DNA from 2 places in the Sphingomonas sp. T1 genome. Region 1 is predicted to be linked to the other one. Evidence: predicted binding sites of a transcription regulator. Region 1 holds the regulator's gene; the other holds the start of a gene.
The links. The regulator LexA, encoded in region 1, represses DNA repair genes until DNA is damaged. The targets are predictions, from matches to a motif close to GTTCCNCNCTTGTTCT.
Positions count from the first base shown of each region.

Region 2: GV027_RS18620 (ImuA family protein) is a predicted target of LexA. The motif match lies at 3,621-3,636, and genes of this name have one in related genera.

Region 1 is NZ_LR733875.1:3,398,902-3,406,434, reverse strand. It holds gene GV027_RS15540 (HoxN/HupN/NixA family nickel/cobalt transporter) at 1-968, opposite strand, end outside; cobalamin riboswitch at 1,148-1,360, opposite strand; gene GV027_RS15535 (molybdopterin molybdotransferase MoeA) at 1,598-2,782, shown strand; gene lexA (transcriptional repressor LexA) at 2,851-3,576, shown strand; gene GV027_RS21820 (ComEC/Rec2 family competence protein) at 3,736-4,749, opposite strand; partial or broken gene GV027_RS21815 (ComEC/Rec2 family competence protein) at 4,838-5,860, opposite strand; gene gltX (glutamate--tRNA ligase) at 5,964-7,469, shown strand; gene GV027_RS15515 (citrate synthase) at 7,495-7,533, shown strand, end outside.
Region 2 is NZ_LR733882.1:48,240-55,772, reverse strand. It holds gene GV027_RS18630 (error-prone DNA polymerase) at 1-1,137, opposite strand, end outside; gene GV027_RS18625 (DNA polymerase Y family protein) at 1,134-2,603, opposite strand; gene GV027_RS18620 (ImuA family protein) at 2,839-3,600, opposite strand; gene GV027_RS18615 (hypothetical protein) at 3,908-4,237, shown strand; gene GV027_RS18610 (HU family DNA-binding protein) at 4,449-4,718, shown strand; gene GV027_RS18605 (SOS response-associated peptidase) at 4,769-5,392, shown strand; gene GV027_RS18600 (DUF7146 domain-containing protein) at 5,435-6,304, opposite strand; gene GV027_RS18595 (single-stranded DNA-binding protein) at 6,557-6,880, opposite strand; gene GV027_RS18590 (hypothetical protein) at 6,932-7,533, opposite strand, start outside.

The DNA.
Region 1 (7,533 bases):
GCCACGAACAGCGCGATTATCGCAAAGCCCAGCCCGTTGAAATTCTCGCCCAGCGCCGAAGCGACGTCCCACACGCCCCCGCTGAGGCCCAGCTTCGACGCCAGCAGCGCGAGCGTTTCGATCCCGCCGATCGCGATCGCGACGATCGCCGAGATCAGCGTGATCGTGATGTTGTAATAGAGCTTGCGGATCGGCTTCACGAACGCCCATTCATACGCGCCGAGCATCACCACCCCGTCGGCACTGTCGACCAGCGCCATGCCCGTCGCGAACAGCACGGGCAGCACCAGCACCGTACCGATCGACAACCCGTCCGCCGCCTGGCTCGCCGACAGGCCGAGGATCGCGACTTCGGTCGCAGTGTCGAACCCCAGCCCGAACAGGAACCCGAGCGGCGCCATGTGCCAGCTGCGCGTCACCAGCCGGAACATCGGCCGGAACAGCCGCGCGAGCAGCCCGCGATTGCCGAGCAGCAGGTCGAGATCCTCCTCGACATAGCGCCCCCCGCCGCGGACATGGCCGAAGGTCCGCCACACCGATCGCAGGATGATCAGGTTCATTGCCGCGATCGTGAACAGGAACAGCGCGGAGATCAGTGTCGCGATCACCCCGCCCGCCTGCTTGAACGCCTCGAACTGTGACAGAGCGCTCGCGGTCAGCGCGATGGCGACCGCGGCGATCAGGACGATCCCCGAATGGCCGATCGCGAACCAGAAGCCGACCCCGATCGGCCGCTGCCCGTCCTGCATCAGCTTGCGCGTCACATTGTCGATCGCCGCGATATGATCCGCATCGACCGCGTGGCGCAGCCCCAGCCCCCAGGCGAGCATCGCGGTGCCCAGCATCAGCGGCTGCGCCTGGAACAGCGCGAACGCCCATCCCCAGGCGGCGATGTTGGCCGCAACCAGCATCGCGAACATCCAGCCGATCCGGTGTCGCGTCGAACGCCCGGCGGTCCGCCCGGTCATGATCTTGGTCATTAGCACATCCCCGGCGTCCGACGAGGACGGGGGCCTGCCGCGAACGACCGGGACGCGCGCCGACCGGACGCCATGAGCGGCCGGCATGCGTCGCCGATGCGGCCCCCGCCGCATGGTCGTCGCTCAGACGGCGTTCACCGTGCCTCGGCCACCCCCTGGACCGGGACAAGAGCGACCAGACGCCGGCAGGTCTCCTGGCTCGCGGGTCAAGGCTCGACGCACACCTTCCCAGGCCATCGGCCCAGTGGCTGCCCCCGTCGCAGGGGGCGCGTGCGTGTCGCTCGCCGCTTACAGTTGCAGGGACAGCTGCGGTCTTGGGGCGAACCCCGCACCGCATTCCCATTCAAGCCCCGAAGGGCACCGACGCGATCTGTGCGGATCCGGCTTGCGTCGGACCTGCGCCACAGGGCTAGCGCGTTTTGCCCGCGCTGACGACAGGATTTGCGTGCGGCGCAACGCCGGACATGTCGTCCCATCTCACCGCAACGTCTGCCGTACCTCGTACGTTGATCGCGTAACCGACCGGTGTCCTGCCGGTCGCGGCGTTGCCCGCTTTCCGCCCCGCGGCATTCGTGCGAGCAGCGCAGACCTTCATCGCCCCGCTGAACGGAGCCCGCATGCGCCCTCTCGTCCCCGTCGCCGAAGCCCAGTCCCGCCTCTTCGCCATGGCATCGCGCGTGCCGGCCGAAACCGTGCCGCTGCGCTCCGCGATGGGTCGCTGGGCGGCGGAGGACATTCTCGCCCGCCGCACCCAGCCCGCGACCGACCTCTCGGCGATGGACGGCTATGCGATCCGCTACGCCGATCTGCCCGGGCCGTGGACGGTCATCGGCGAAAGCGCCGCCGGCCGCCCCTTCGCCCGCTTGGTCAGCGCGGGACAGGCTACGCGGATTTTCACTGGCGCGGCGATGCCGGCGGGCGCCGACACTGTGCTCGTCCAGGAGGAGGCGGCGCGCGACGGCGACGGGCTGATGCTCGACGGCGAAGGCCCCGCCTTCGAGGGACGCAACACACGCCGCAAGGGGCTCGACTTCGCGACCGGCACGCGGCTGATCGCGGCCGGCGACCGGCTGACGCCCGCCCGCATCGCGGTCGCTGCGACCGGCGGGCACGGCGCCTTGTCGGTTGGCCGCCGGCTGCGCGTCGCCGTCGCCGCGACGGGGGACGAACTCGTCCCGCCCGGCTCGACCAGCGACCCCGTCCCGCTGCCGGAATCAAACGGCATCATGCTCGCCGCGATGCTCGCCGACCTGCCCGTCGACATTATCGATCTCGGAATCCTCCCCGACCGGCTCGACACGCTGCGTGACGCCTTTGCCGGGGTCGATGCCGATCTGCTCGTGACCACCGGGGGGGCGTCGGTCGGTGATCACGACCTCGTCCGCCCCGCGATCGAGGCAGCGGGCGGCAGCATCGACTTCTGGCGGATCGCGCTGCGCCCGGGCAAGCCGATGATGGCGGGCACGCTTGGCAGGACGATGCTGCTCGGCCTGCCGGGCAATCCCGTCTCCGCCTTCGTCACCGCGATCCTGTTCGTCCGCCCCGTCGTCGCGCACATGCTCGGCGCGCGCGATCCCCTGCCGCAGACGACGCATGCGCTGCTCGGCGAGGATCTTCCGCCCAACCAGTCGCGGACCGACTATATGCGCGCCGAACTGCGCGACGGCCGCGCCTATGCCTCGACCATCCAGGACAGCTCGATGCTGCTGACGCTCGCCCGCTCGTCCTGCCTGATCATCCGCGATGGCGACGCGCCGGCGGCAAGGGCGGGCGACTCGGCGGAAATCCTCGTCATCGCGTGACGTCACCGCTTGACGAAGCTGCAAGTGTTCCATAGAAGTTCCTCGTCTGTTCCGGACGGAGAACCGTTATGCTCACGCGCAAGCAGCACGAGCTTGTCTGCTTCATCAATGACCGCCTCGCCGAGACGGGCGTGTCGCCCTCGTTCGAGGAGATGAAGGACGCGCTCGACCTGAAATCGAAATCGGGCGTGCACCGTCTGATCAGCGCGCTTGAGGAGCGCAACTTCATCCGGCGCCTGCCCAACCGGGCGCGCGCGCTCGAAGTGCTGAGGATGCCCGAGCGTCCCGAGGCGGCAACAGGGCAGACGGCGGCGAAGTCGGGGCCGAAGGTGGCGGCATCGGCCGACACCGTATCTGCGCCGAACACGGCCAGCGCCACGCCCGCGTCGCCCGCCCGCATCGCGGCGAACGACGTCGTCGAGATCCCGCTGCACGGCCGGATCGCCGCCGGCGTCCCGATCGAAGCCTTCGAGGGCAGCTCGATGCTTGCCGTCCCGGCCGCTTTGCTTGGCACTGGCGAGCATTATGCGCTGGAGGTTTCGGGGGACTCGATGGTCGAAGCCGGCATCCTCGATGGCGATTATGCGCTGATCCGCCGTACCGAGATCGCCCGCGACGGCGAGATCGTCGTCGCGCTGATCGAGGACAGCGAAGCGACGTTGAAATATTTCCGCCGCGAGGGCGCGATGGTCCGGCTCGACCCGGCCAACCGCGCCTATGACCCGCAGCGTTATGCGCCCGCTCAGGTCCGGGTTCAGGGCAAGCTGTCGGGTATCCTGCGCCGCTACGACTGACGAATGCTGGGGGCGCTGGCGGTCATCACCGCCACGCAACCGGCAGTGGCGTTCGTGACCAACGGCCCCAGGCACCATCGTCCGCGTTTCGGAATTGCGGCCCTCCCAATCGGAGGCCCCACCTTCGCAGGATCATGACCCGACATACCCAGTCGCGACCTATCGCTCTGACCACCCCCGAGCCGGCACCCGAAACCGGACCGACGCCGCCCCCCCGGCCAGCCCATGCTGATCGCCCGCCGCCCCGAACCGTCGCATTGGCCGCGCCAGCGTCGGTGGATCGCGCCACGGGTGCCGGTCCCCCGGATTGAGCACCGTCACCATCCGCCCCGTGGTCAACGTCAACGCGATCCCCCCGGTCCGCGCGAGCATCGACCGGTCGAGCTTCAGCCATCGCGGCGTACAACCGCGCGGCAGCCCGCGCTCGCTGATGACGATGTCCGCGCGCCGGCATGCGGCAACCATCTGCGCAATCGGCACCCGGTAAACGCTGCGCGTCGCCAGCACGCGCCAAGCCCGGCCGCGGGCTACGACATCGGTCAGGCACAGGTCGCGGCTGCGCCGCGCATCGGGCTGATCCGCGAGAAGCAGCGGCTCACCATCGACCCCGCCATTCTCCGCCAGCGTATCGCGGACATAGTCCCCCGCCCGATCGCGGAGCAGCGCGAGCCCGGCGGCGGTCCGGACCGCGACGTGACGCCCATCGCCCGTTACAAGGATATCGGGTGACGGCGTCGTCAGCGCCCACGCCGCGCCGACCGCCAAGGGCAGGATCCCGATCCGTCGCCACCGCGTCCGCCACAGCGCGATCCACACACCGCCGCCGACCATCAAGGCAAACGCCCCGTCGGGAACCGCAGGCAACGCGCGGACTGCGCCCGGTGCGTGGGCGACCGCACGCGCAAGCCACAGCAACGCGTCGAGCGCATGCTGCACCAGCCACCAGGCGGGTGCGCCGAGCCCAATCGTGTCGAGCAGCAGCGCCAGCGCCTCGAACGGCATCACGACGAACGTGGTCAGCGGGATCGCGACGATATTGGCCACCGCGCCGTACACCCCGGCCTTGTGGAAATGATAGACCGCGATCGGCATCAGCGCCGCCTCGACGACGAGCCCGGTCAGCAGCAGCGACACGGCGCCGCGCAACAGGCGTCCTGCCGCGGCCCTCGTCATGCGGCGTGAACGTGGCACGGACGACGGGATGCTCGTGCAGCGCGATGATCGCGGTGATCGCGGCGAACGACAATTGGAAGCTCGGCCCGGCGAGCGATTCAGGCAGCGCGAGCATCACCGCGATCGCTCCCGTCGCGACGAGCCGCAACGTCATCGCCTCGCGCCCCATCGCCAGCGCGACCAGCACCAGCAACGCCGCGACGCAGGAGCGGATCGTCGGCACCTGGCTGCCCGTCAGCACGGTGTAGCCGATCGCCGCTGCGGCACCGGCAAGCGCGGCGATCAATGGCAGTCGCGTGTGCAGCGCGAGCCATGGGCTGAGCGCCAGCAGCCGCATCACGATCAGCATCGTCGCGGCGACCGCCGCGGTGATGTGGAGGCCGCTTACCGAAAGGAGATGCGCCAGCCCGGCGCGGCGCATCGCCTCCGCATCCGCGTCGCTGATCGCGCCGACGTCGCCGGTCGCCAGCGCCGCCGCGATCCCGCCCGCGCTCCCGTCAAGCTGCGCGACGATATGCCGCGACAGCGCCACCCGGACTCCAGCGCCGCCGCGGCCCGGCTCTGCTACCACCACAGGCGAAAAGCCCCGCCCCGTCGCGCCGATCGCGCCAAACCAGGCGACGCGCGCAAAGTCATAGGCGCCGGGCACCGCGGGCAAGGGCGGCGGCATGAGTCGCGCGCGAAGCTTTATCGTCGCGCCGATTGCGAGCGCCGCTGGCGCATCCGCCTCTGCCAGGTTGATGCGGACGCGGCCTGGCAACGCAACCGGCGCGCCATCGGCGTCCTGCCCCGGCCTGACGGGCCGCACCGTCAACCGCACCAGTCGACGCGCGAGGAGCGGTTCGATCGTCTCGACCCGCGCCGACAGCTGCACGAATGTCGGCCCCGCGAGCACCGGTGCCGCCACGCGGTCCGATCGCACCCAGATCAGCCCGATGCCGAGCGCCGCCGCAATCGCGCCGATCGCGAGCATCCGCGCTGCACGCCCGCCGCGCCCCACCGCAAGTCCGGCCAAACCGCCAGCGACCAGCACCAGGATCGCGGTGCCCCATGCCACGGGATCGGGCAGCACGAACCACAGCGCGATGCCGCCGCCAAGCCCGACCGGCATCCAGGTTATGAGCTGGTCGCGCTCTGCCTCCAGCCAGCGTTCGATCGCCCGGCCCGGCTCCGCCATCCAGGGCGGCACGCCCATTTGTCGCCGCCGGGGACGCATGCTAGAGGCGGCGACGGCTGATCCGGCCATCGTTTCTACAGTCTGGGAGCACCCGCGGTTGGGCGCAATATCTGATACGGATGCCGTCGTTTCGGCCGCACCCGTGGTTACTCGTTTCGCTCCGTCGCCGACGGGGTTCCTGCATCTTGGCGGCGCACGCACGGCGTTGTTCAACTGGCTGTTCGCCAAGGCGAATGGCGGCAAATTCCTGCTGCGTATCGAGGATACCGACCGCGTGCGGTCGACCCAGCCGGCGATCGACGCGATCATCGACGGCATGCGCTGGCTGGGGATCGACTGGGACGGCGACGTCGTCATGCAGTTCGCTGGCGCCGATCGCCACGCCCGCGTCGCGCACCAGATGGTCGAGGCCGGTCACGCCTATCGCTGCTACATGACCAATGACGAGATCGCGGCGATGCGCGCGGAGGCGCAGGCGGCCAAGAAGCCGCTCCGCATTCGCAGCCCGTGGCGCGATCGGCCGGCGAGCGAGGCCCCCGATCTTCCCCATGTCGTCCGCCTGCGCGCGCCGCAGGAGGGTGCGGTCACGATCGAGGATCGCGTCCAGGGATCGGTGACGGTCCGCAACGAGGAAATCGACGATCTCGTCCTCCTCCGCTCCGATGGCACGCCCACCTACATGCTCGCGGTCGTCGTCGACGATCACGACATGGGCGTCACGCACGTCATCCGCGGTGACGATCACCTCAACAACGCGTTCCGCCAGCTGCCGATCTACCGCGCGATGGACGCGATCGAGGGCGGCTGGCCCGATCCGATCTATGCGCACATCCCGCTGATCCACGGCCCCGATGGTGCCAAGCTGTCCAAGCGTCACGGCGCCGTCGGCATCGAGGCGTATCGCGACGAGATGGGCATCCTGCCCGAGGCGTTCGACAACTACCTGCTGCGGCTCGGCTGGGGGCACGGTGATGACGAGATCATCAGCCGCGAACAGGCGGTCGAATGGTTCGATTTGTCGGGCGTCGGCAAGTCGCCCTCGCGCTTCGACCTGAAGAAGCTCGAGAACCTGAACGGCCACTATATCCGCGAGGCCGATGATGCGCGTCTGGCCCAGCTCGCCGCCGATCGCCTCGGTCACGCCCTGCCCGATGGCGGACTCGACCTTCTGACTCGGGCGATGCCTGTCCTGAAGCCACGTGCAGCGAACCTGAACGAACTCGCCGAAGGTTCGAATTTCCTGTTCAGCCAGCGCCCCTTGGCCATGGATGACGCCGCAGCGAGCCTTTTGCAGGGTGAAGCGAGTGCGATTCTGACGAACGCGCATGCTGAACTTGACGCGCTCGACAAGTGGGATACGGAAGCGCTCGAAGGCGCGGTACGGCGCGTGGCCGAAGCGCGAAGCCTAAAGCTCGGGCAGGTTGCACAACCCCTTCGCGCCGCGCTGACCGGTCGCAAGACGTCGCCGGGAATATTCGATGTGCTCGACCTGCTCGGGCGTGACGAGAGCCTCGGTCGGATCGCCGACCGGATGGCAGACTGATAAGATTTCGAGGAAGGATACAAGCATGAGCGAGACCGCAAACCTCAAGGTCGACGGCAAGGAA
Region 2 (7,533 bases), on a different contig from region 1:
CTCGAAATCGACATCGATATCGGGCGGCTCACGGCGCTCGCCCGAGACGAACCGCTCGAACAGCAGTTCGTGCTTGATCGGGTCGATCGAGGTGATCGCGAGCACGAAACATACGCACGAGTTCGCGGCAGACCCCCGCCCCTGGCACAGGATCCCGCGACGCCGTGCTTCGCGCACGATCGCGTAGACGGTCAGGAAATACGGGGCGTATGCCAGCTCTGCGATGAGCTTCAGCTCGTGTTTGATCTGATCGGTGTACGCCTGGGGCACCGCCCCATCGAACATCCGGTCGACGGCCTCCAGCGCCAAGCGCTCGAGCGCTTCCTGTGCGCTCAGCCCCTCCAACAGCCGCTCATGTGGGTATTGGTACGCCAGTTCGCCGAGATCGAAGGTACAGGCGCGCGCAATATCGACGCTGGCGCGCAGTGCGTCCGGGTAGGCCTTGAACCGTCGAACCATCTCGGCCGGCGACTTGAGCGCGCGGTCCGCGTTCACCTCACGGCGATAGCCGAGTTCGTCGACAGTGCACTTCTCTCTGACCGCAGTGACGACGTCCTGCATCAGCCGTGCCTCGGGCGCGTGATAGAGGATGTCGCCGGTGACGACCGCGCGTACGCCTGCAGCCGCGGCTTGGCGGGCCAGCGCATCGATACGGACGGCATCGTTCGGCCGGCGCCGCTGGTACAGCGCCATATAGCCGCGCTTGCCATACACCGTTTTCAGATCGGCGAGCGCGACCGCATTATGGTCGCTGGCTTCCTCGGCGAGCAGGATGGCGACCGTCCCTTCGGACCAAGGCAGGAGATCGTGCCAGTGCAGCTCGCACTTGCCCTTGCCCGCTCGCTTCTTGCCGACTGTCAGCAGCCGGGTAAGCCGGGACCAGGCGGGCCGATCGGTCGGATAGAGCAGCAGCCGGCGCCCACAGGCGAGATCGACGCGGGCACCGGCAATCATCCGCACGCCGGTCGCCTTCTGCGCCTCCCAGCCCCGTACGATCCCGGCGACGGAACCGATATCCGAAAGCCCCAACGCCTCCAGTCCGAGCAGATTTGCCGCTGCGAACAGCTCGTCGGGGCTCGACGCGCCGCGCAGCAGCGAGAAGTGCGTCAGGACCTGCAGCTCGACATAGTCGGTCATGCGAACACACCGTGCATCCACCAGCTGAGATCGCCGGTCTCGCTTTCGAAGCCATCACCGCGTCGGAACACCCAGTAGCGACCGCCCTTTTCATCCTCGACACGGTAGTAATCGCGCACCGCCCAGACCTCGGCGTCGCGGCGCCACCATTCGCCGTGGATGCGCTCGGGGCCGTCGCCGGCGACGATCATGTAGGTCGTGCCGCGCCATTCGAACCGCCGGGGCGGCTGATCCGGCAGCAGGGCTACCACGCGCGCCAGCGGCTCTGGCCTCGCGAACAACCGAACGGGGCGAACCCATTCTGGCCAGCCGCCGGGTGCGTCGACAGGGTCCGAGCGAATCACTGCGCGCTCGGGCACATGGCTTTCGACGGGCGCGAGGCGGTACACCGCGCGCGCGCCAATCCTGCCAGCGACGACGTCGACCAAGCGGGCAGGATCGCGCACCAATGTCTCGCCTGCGAGCACGGCTCCCAGGTCGATGGCATCAAGCGGTTCTGTGTGAGATGCGACCAGCGTGAACTGCTCAATGCCGAGCCCGGGATCGATCCGGTCGATGCGAAGCTTCAGAAGGCGAAGGAGATGCGACACTTCCCGCGTCGGACGAGACGTGCCGACAGCGACCACTTGCTCGCCTTCATCGATCCGTAGCCCTACCAGCCGCAAGGCGCGAGCGCCGAGCCCCCTCGCCTGCAGCACCTCGGCGAGGTCGGCGAGCAGGTCTCCCATGACGCGCTCGATCGCCTCCGCGGTGCAGATGGGCTCCAGCAGGCGCCTTTCGACGATCGGCACCTCTGCATCCTGGCGCGGCGTGATCGGCTCGGCGACGCCGCCCAGCGCCTGATCGAGCCGCGTGATCGCGGGTAGGCCGAGACGGCGCGCTAGCGGTCCCCGGGCGACGGGCAGGAGATCCGCGACCGTCTCGAACCCGAACTTGCGGCCGGCGGTCAGCGCTACGCTGTTCAAACGCAGTGCTGCGATCGGCAATGGTCCGAGCGCTTCGACGGTACGCCCCGACGGCACAATCGTGAGAGCGGCGCGCCCAAAACGGGCGACCGCATGCGCGGCGCCTGGCGTGTCCGCAACCGCAACACGGGCCGTGAAGCCGGCGCGCTGGCAGAAAGCGCGCAGCCGCTGGCAGAAGCGCTCCTCGCCGCCATGAAGATGATCGCAGCCGGTCAGATCGAGCCACAGCCCGTCGGGTGGTGTTGCCGCGGCGATCGGTGTCCAACGACGCACGGCGCGCAGTGCCAGATGGTCGAGCAACGCCGCATCTGCTTCCGGCTCAGCCGGTCGGAAATCGAGGTCTGACACCAAGGCGCGGGCATGGGTTGCGGCCATGCCGACAACGATCCCGAGGCTTGCAGCCGAAGCGCAGGCTGCCACGACCTCGTCCCGCCGACCAACCTTATCGATCAATGCGAGCGGCGACGCATGGAAGGCGGCGACCGTTCCTTCTACCGACATGGCTTGATCTGCTGGCGCATCGCCGCGGTACGGGTGGACCGCCGCTTCCGAGCGCCGGCCGAGTTCGCGCATTGGCGGTTTCGCATGTGCCGGGAGCGCTGCGATCTGACATTCGACGTCGGTGCTCTCAGGCGCGTCCGTACGGGCCCAGCGCGCACCGGGTCGCCAACCGCCGCCACGCGGAACGGAACAGGCGCCGGGATTGTCGTCGACAGGGAGATGGAGCGCGACGGGCCTAGGCTGCGGCATAGCGTGCCGGTCCAGCCGTCTCAGCCGTTCGATGGCCAAGTGCGGCAGGAACAGCGAGACAACCCGTCTCATCGCACCCCTCCACGATCATAGAAAACGATGTGCCACTGCGCTGGCGGGCAAGCTCGACCGACCAACGCGGCCGCCCTACCCCGGCGACGCTCAGGCGTTCGGACGGCGCACTGGCAATCCGCCAGCGGGTCCACGCGGCCGATGGTTCGCCAAGCGGATCCTGCTCGCGCCCGCGTCGTCGCCGAAGGAGGAGCACAGGTATGTCTGCGTCGGCCGCAACCAGCTGAAGCCGGCGTGTCGCCACCATTGAGACCTGCCGTGCTTCCGCGATAACCGCAGACGGTGTGCCATCGCGCACCGCGTCTTCGATTACGGCCAGCAGCGCCGCGTCATCGAGCGGCTGCGCATAGATCACGTTCGCGGAAAGCAGGCCCGCCTGCTCGAGGCCGGGGGCGTAAAGATCGTTACGGCAACTCGCCCACAATACCGGCCCGCCGGTCCGGGCCGACTCGCGTGCTGCAATGCCGGCAAGGAACAGCGTGGTGGCTGCGTCGTCGACTAGCGAGCAGCTGTGCGCTGCGGCCTCGTGGAGCGCACCTGTGCGCAGGCCCCCGCCACTCAGGCGGCTATCGATGCCCTGGATTTCGAACGGCAACACCCGGTAGTCGGCGACGGGAACCGCGATCGTTCGCAACCGTGCGAGACTGTGCTGGAGGTTAGTGGGCGCGGCAAACATGATAAGCTCAAACTCGAATTGTTCTCTTTATGTTCCGCTCATGGCAGCGCTCCGTCAAGACGATTCCCGCAAGCGGTTCGACTAAATCGGGATTCGACGGATGACTGCGGGATGGAACGGCTGCGCAACATACGGCAAACAAAGCAGGAAGATTTCTCTTTCGTTCTGCCATCGACTGACTCATAGAATCGAGATGCCGATCCGCCCCGAAAACCGCTGGCTTTACCCGATCGATTGGCGGCAGCTGTCCGACGTGATCCGCTTCGACCGAGCCGGCGCGCGCTGCGAGCATTGCTCGAGACCGCACATGCGACGGGTAGCCCATCTCGGCGACGGCCGTTGGTGGGACGCAGAGGCTACGTGCTGGCGCTCAGCGCGTGGCAAGCGGATCACGTTGAAGGGCGACTTCATCCTCAAGTCGGTGCGAACGACCTATGTCGTTCTCGCCTGCGCGCATCTCGACCACGATCCGGGCAACAGCATGCCCGGCAATCTCGCGGCACTCTGTCAGCGGTGCCATATGCTCCACGATGCGGCCGAGCATCGTTGGCAGCGCTGGTGGAACGTGTTTCGCCTACGCGCGATCCGCGACTTGTACGAAGATCCGCGCGTCACCCGGGAGCGCGGTGCACGGTAGGTGGCCACGCCAAGGCTTCGCGTCTGCCGAAGCGCCCGTTGGGCGGACGCGCCTGTCCGCACGCAGTCCGATACCCTCGACGACGTGATGATAAGCCAACGTTCGAACACGCGAGCGGAAGGCCGCGATGTCGCTCGCGTTGCGCAGCGTCGTTGAAAGGTTGCTCGTCATGGCTAAGGTCGTGTGAGTTTCACAAGGGAAGTACATGAGCATGAATATGGGTGAACTGGTCAAGGCGGTCGCGGGTACGACGAGCACGAGCGAGGCAGAAGCCAAGGCCGCGATTGCCGCTGTGTTCGAGCATATCGCAGGCGCGGCCGCAAAGGGCGAAGAGGTCGCGATCGCCGGCTTCGGCAAGTTTTCGGTCAAGGATCGTCCCGAGCGCCAGGGCCGGAACCCGTCGACCGGCGAGGCAATGACGATCGCGGCATCGAAGAAGGTCGCGTTCACGCCCGCCAAGGGGCTGAAGGACAAGCTCTAAGACCAGAGTGCCGGCGGGCGAGCTCGCCGGCACCACCATAGGGTGCTCGGATGTGTAATCGATACAGGCTGACGGCAAAGCAGGCGGAGATCGCTGCGACGTTCGGCATCCGGCCACCTTACGAGCCGGACGAGACCTACCCCGCCCCCGACATCTTTCCGACGGGCAAGAAGACGCCGTTCTACGGCCAAGTGGTCATCCAGGACGGTGCCGATCGGAAGATCGAGCGGATGGAGTGGGGTGTACCAACCCAGGTGCCAAGCAAGCGCGAAGCAAGCGTAAAGCTCACCAAGTACGTGACGAACGTGCGCAATCTCAACTCGAGCTTCTGGCGGTCGATGCTGACGACGCCGGCGCGCCGTTGCCTGGTGCCGGTGACCGCATTCTCCGAGTTCGGGATCGCGCCTGGCGAGGACGGGAAAAAGCCGCTCCACTGGTTCGACGTGCCTAGTCGCCCGATATTTGCCTTGGCCGGGATCTGGCGACCGACGGAGCGCGGAAACGCCTACGGGTTTTTGACCACAGAGCCGAATGCGATCGTCGCGCCGATTCATCCAAAGGCGATGCCGGTGGTTCTCCACGACGACGACTATGATCGCTGGCTATCGGCACCATGGGACGATCTGAAGGAGCTCGTCGCTCCCTACCCTTCACAGTTGATGCGGCTCGGCTGACGCACTCATGATCCCCATGATCCAGCTGCCGCTGGTGCTGTATCATGCGCTCCGCTGGTGCGCGCGCCAGGCATCGTTCCAATCGTCATGATGCTCCGGCACACGGCTGATGAGTTCCCGCCCGTTCGCCTTAAGGTGATCGCGTGCCTTATCGAGCAGGCGGTCGGCCGCGCGGCCTCGGTCGCCGTAAACGATCACACGCCGGACCTTCTCCGGGATCGCGACGAAGGCAAGCCGTTCGACACCGCCCAGCGCCCATGTCGGCGTTCCGAACCACTGCGTTGCTGACAGAGCGTCCTCGATCCCTTCGGCAAGGCCCAGTTCGTCGGTCGCGGGCGCAAGCCGGATCGCAGCTGTGCCGAGCAGCCCGAGCGCAACCTTCGGCTTGGGGATGGGCTTTCGCAGCACATCATCGGAAGCGAGGAAGGTACGTTGAACCGCGACGAGACCGAGGTCGTTTTCGACCGCAGCGATCATCGCGGGCATGACGCGTCTATCGGCGCCGGAGCCGAATATGGTCGCCGGGTTGAAGCGTAGAGCCTTGGGGTATGGCGCGGTCAGGCCACGGGCGACGAGATAGTCTTCAGCGAGCGTGCCCGCGATCGGCGCGCTGGCGTTCCAGAGACGCACGGCGAGCGCGCCCATGTCGCGCTTCGGCTTCCCTTGCGGCATTGCCACGGCAGAACGGTCATGGAGCTTCCGGCGCTGAAGCGCCTTGAGCACCTCGAGCGTCGTACAGCCGGCAAAACAGTGAAACAGGATGGCCGAATCGCCGAGCCGGACGGACAGGCTGGGTGAGCCATCATCATGGGCCGGGCAACGGCATTCGCCGCGGGTGCCACGCCATACCCCGCCGAGCTGTTCGACAATGTTCCTGGCTCGAATTTCGGCATCGAGCGGTAGTCTCGCCATCGGCCACGTCCTGTGAAGCTGATAGGTTTCGGTCACTTTGGCCTCCGGAAAATATTACCGAAGGCACAGGCGGCATCCTCCACTCTGGAGGGTCGGCAGGAGACGATTGGCCGCGCGCTGCGCGACGATCTCCTTCGTCCAGGTGTCGACCCAAGCAAGGATCGTCACCCAACCGGGTCGGGACCGCCAAGCGGGCTCGGTCGAAGCGCAGGGTAAGGTAGAGCCGTGCCGCCAAGCCGCTCCCGCCTCTCATCAGCTATGCTCGGCTTCGGCCTTGGTCAGGATCGAGAAGGTGTCGGCAATCAGTTCGGTGCGGTAGGAAACGTCGTTGCCTTCGCCGTGGTTGCTCTCGCGGACCCGGCCGGTGACATGCACCAGATCGCCCTTCCCGACCGCCTCGACTTGGGGGCCGACATTGGAGAAGCACACGACGCTGTTCCATAGCGTGTCGGTCTTCCAGTCGTCCCCTTCTCGCCGGTTATAATTGGCGGCGACGCTCACATAGGTGACCTTCTCGCGCGCCGTGATTTTGCCGATGCGACCGATAATCCGAAACTCGGCAATATTCTGTGGCATGATATCCTCCTTCGTCGGTGTTGGGGTCGGATTCGGCTGGCCGGTGCGAGGCTAGTCGTGCTCCTCTTGGCGATGCCGAAAGTGGTAGCGCGCCACGTTCTCGCGCGTAGCGTATGTGTCGTAGGCCTTCGTCCAGTCGTGCCGGATGACCTGCTGCGCCGTCCGAAGTGGCACGCGGCGCTCGCAAACCAGTCGCCACAAGACGTAGGCCAAGGCATTCTTGTCAGCCGCGTTCGCCTGGCCGCGCCGGGGCTGGAGCCACAGATCGCGCAAGTCGAGCGGCGCGCCGCCAAGCGAGATCGGGATCAAATGGTCAAGTTCATAATCGGCAAAGGCCTCGCCCGGATGCTGCGCGTCCATCAAGCGCCGTTTGATCGGCCCGGTAACCGCGAAGGCGGGGCGGACAGATCGGGCATAGCCGGGCCGGCAGATCGTCGTGCCGATGTTCGCCTGAGTGATAGAAGGATCGACCGCCCCTGGCGTATCGCGGGGCGGGAGGATGCTGGCTCGGTCCACCCGCAAGAAGGGATTGCGGAGCGCCCTCGATAGGCCGGCAACGGCATCGCAGAAGTCATGCGTCGCAGCGACGCTGCAGGCCGAAACCTCACCTCGCCTCACTGCCCGTTGGTCGTCGAATGGACGATACCAAATGA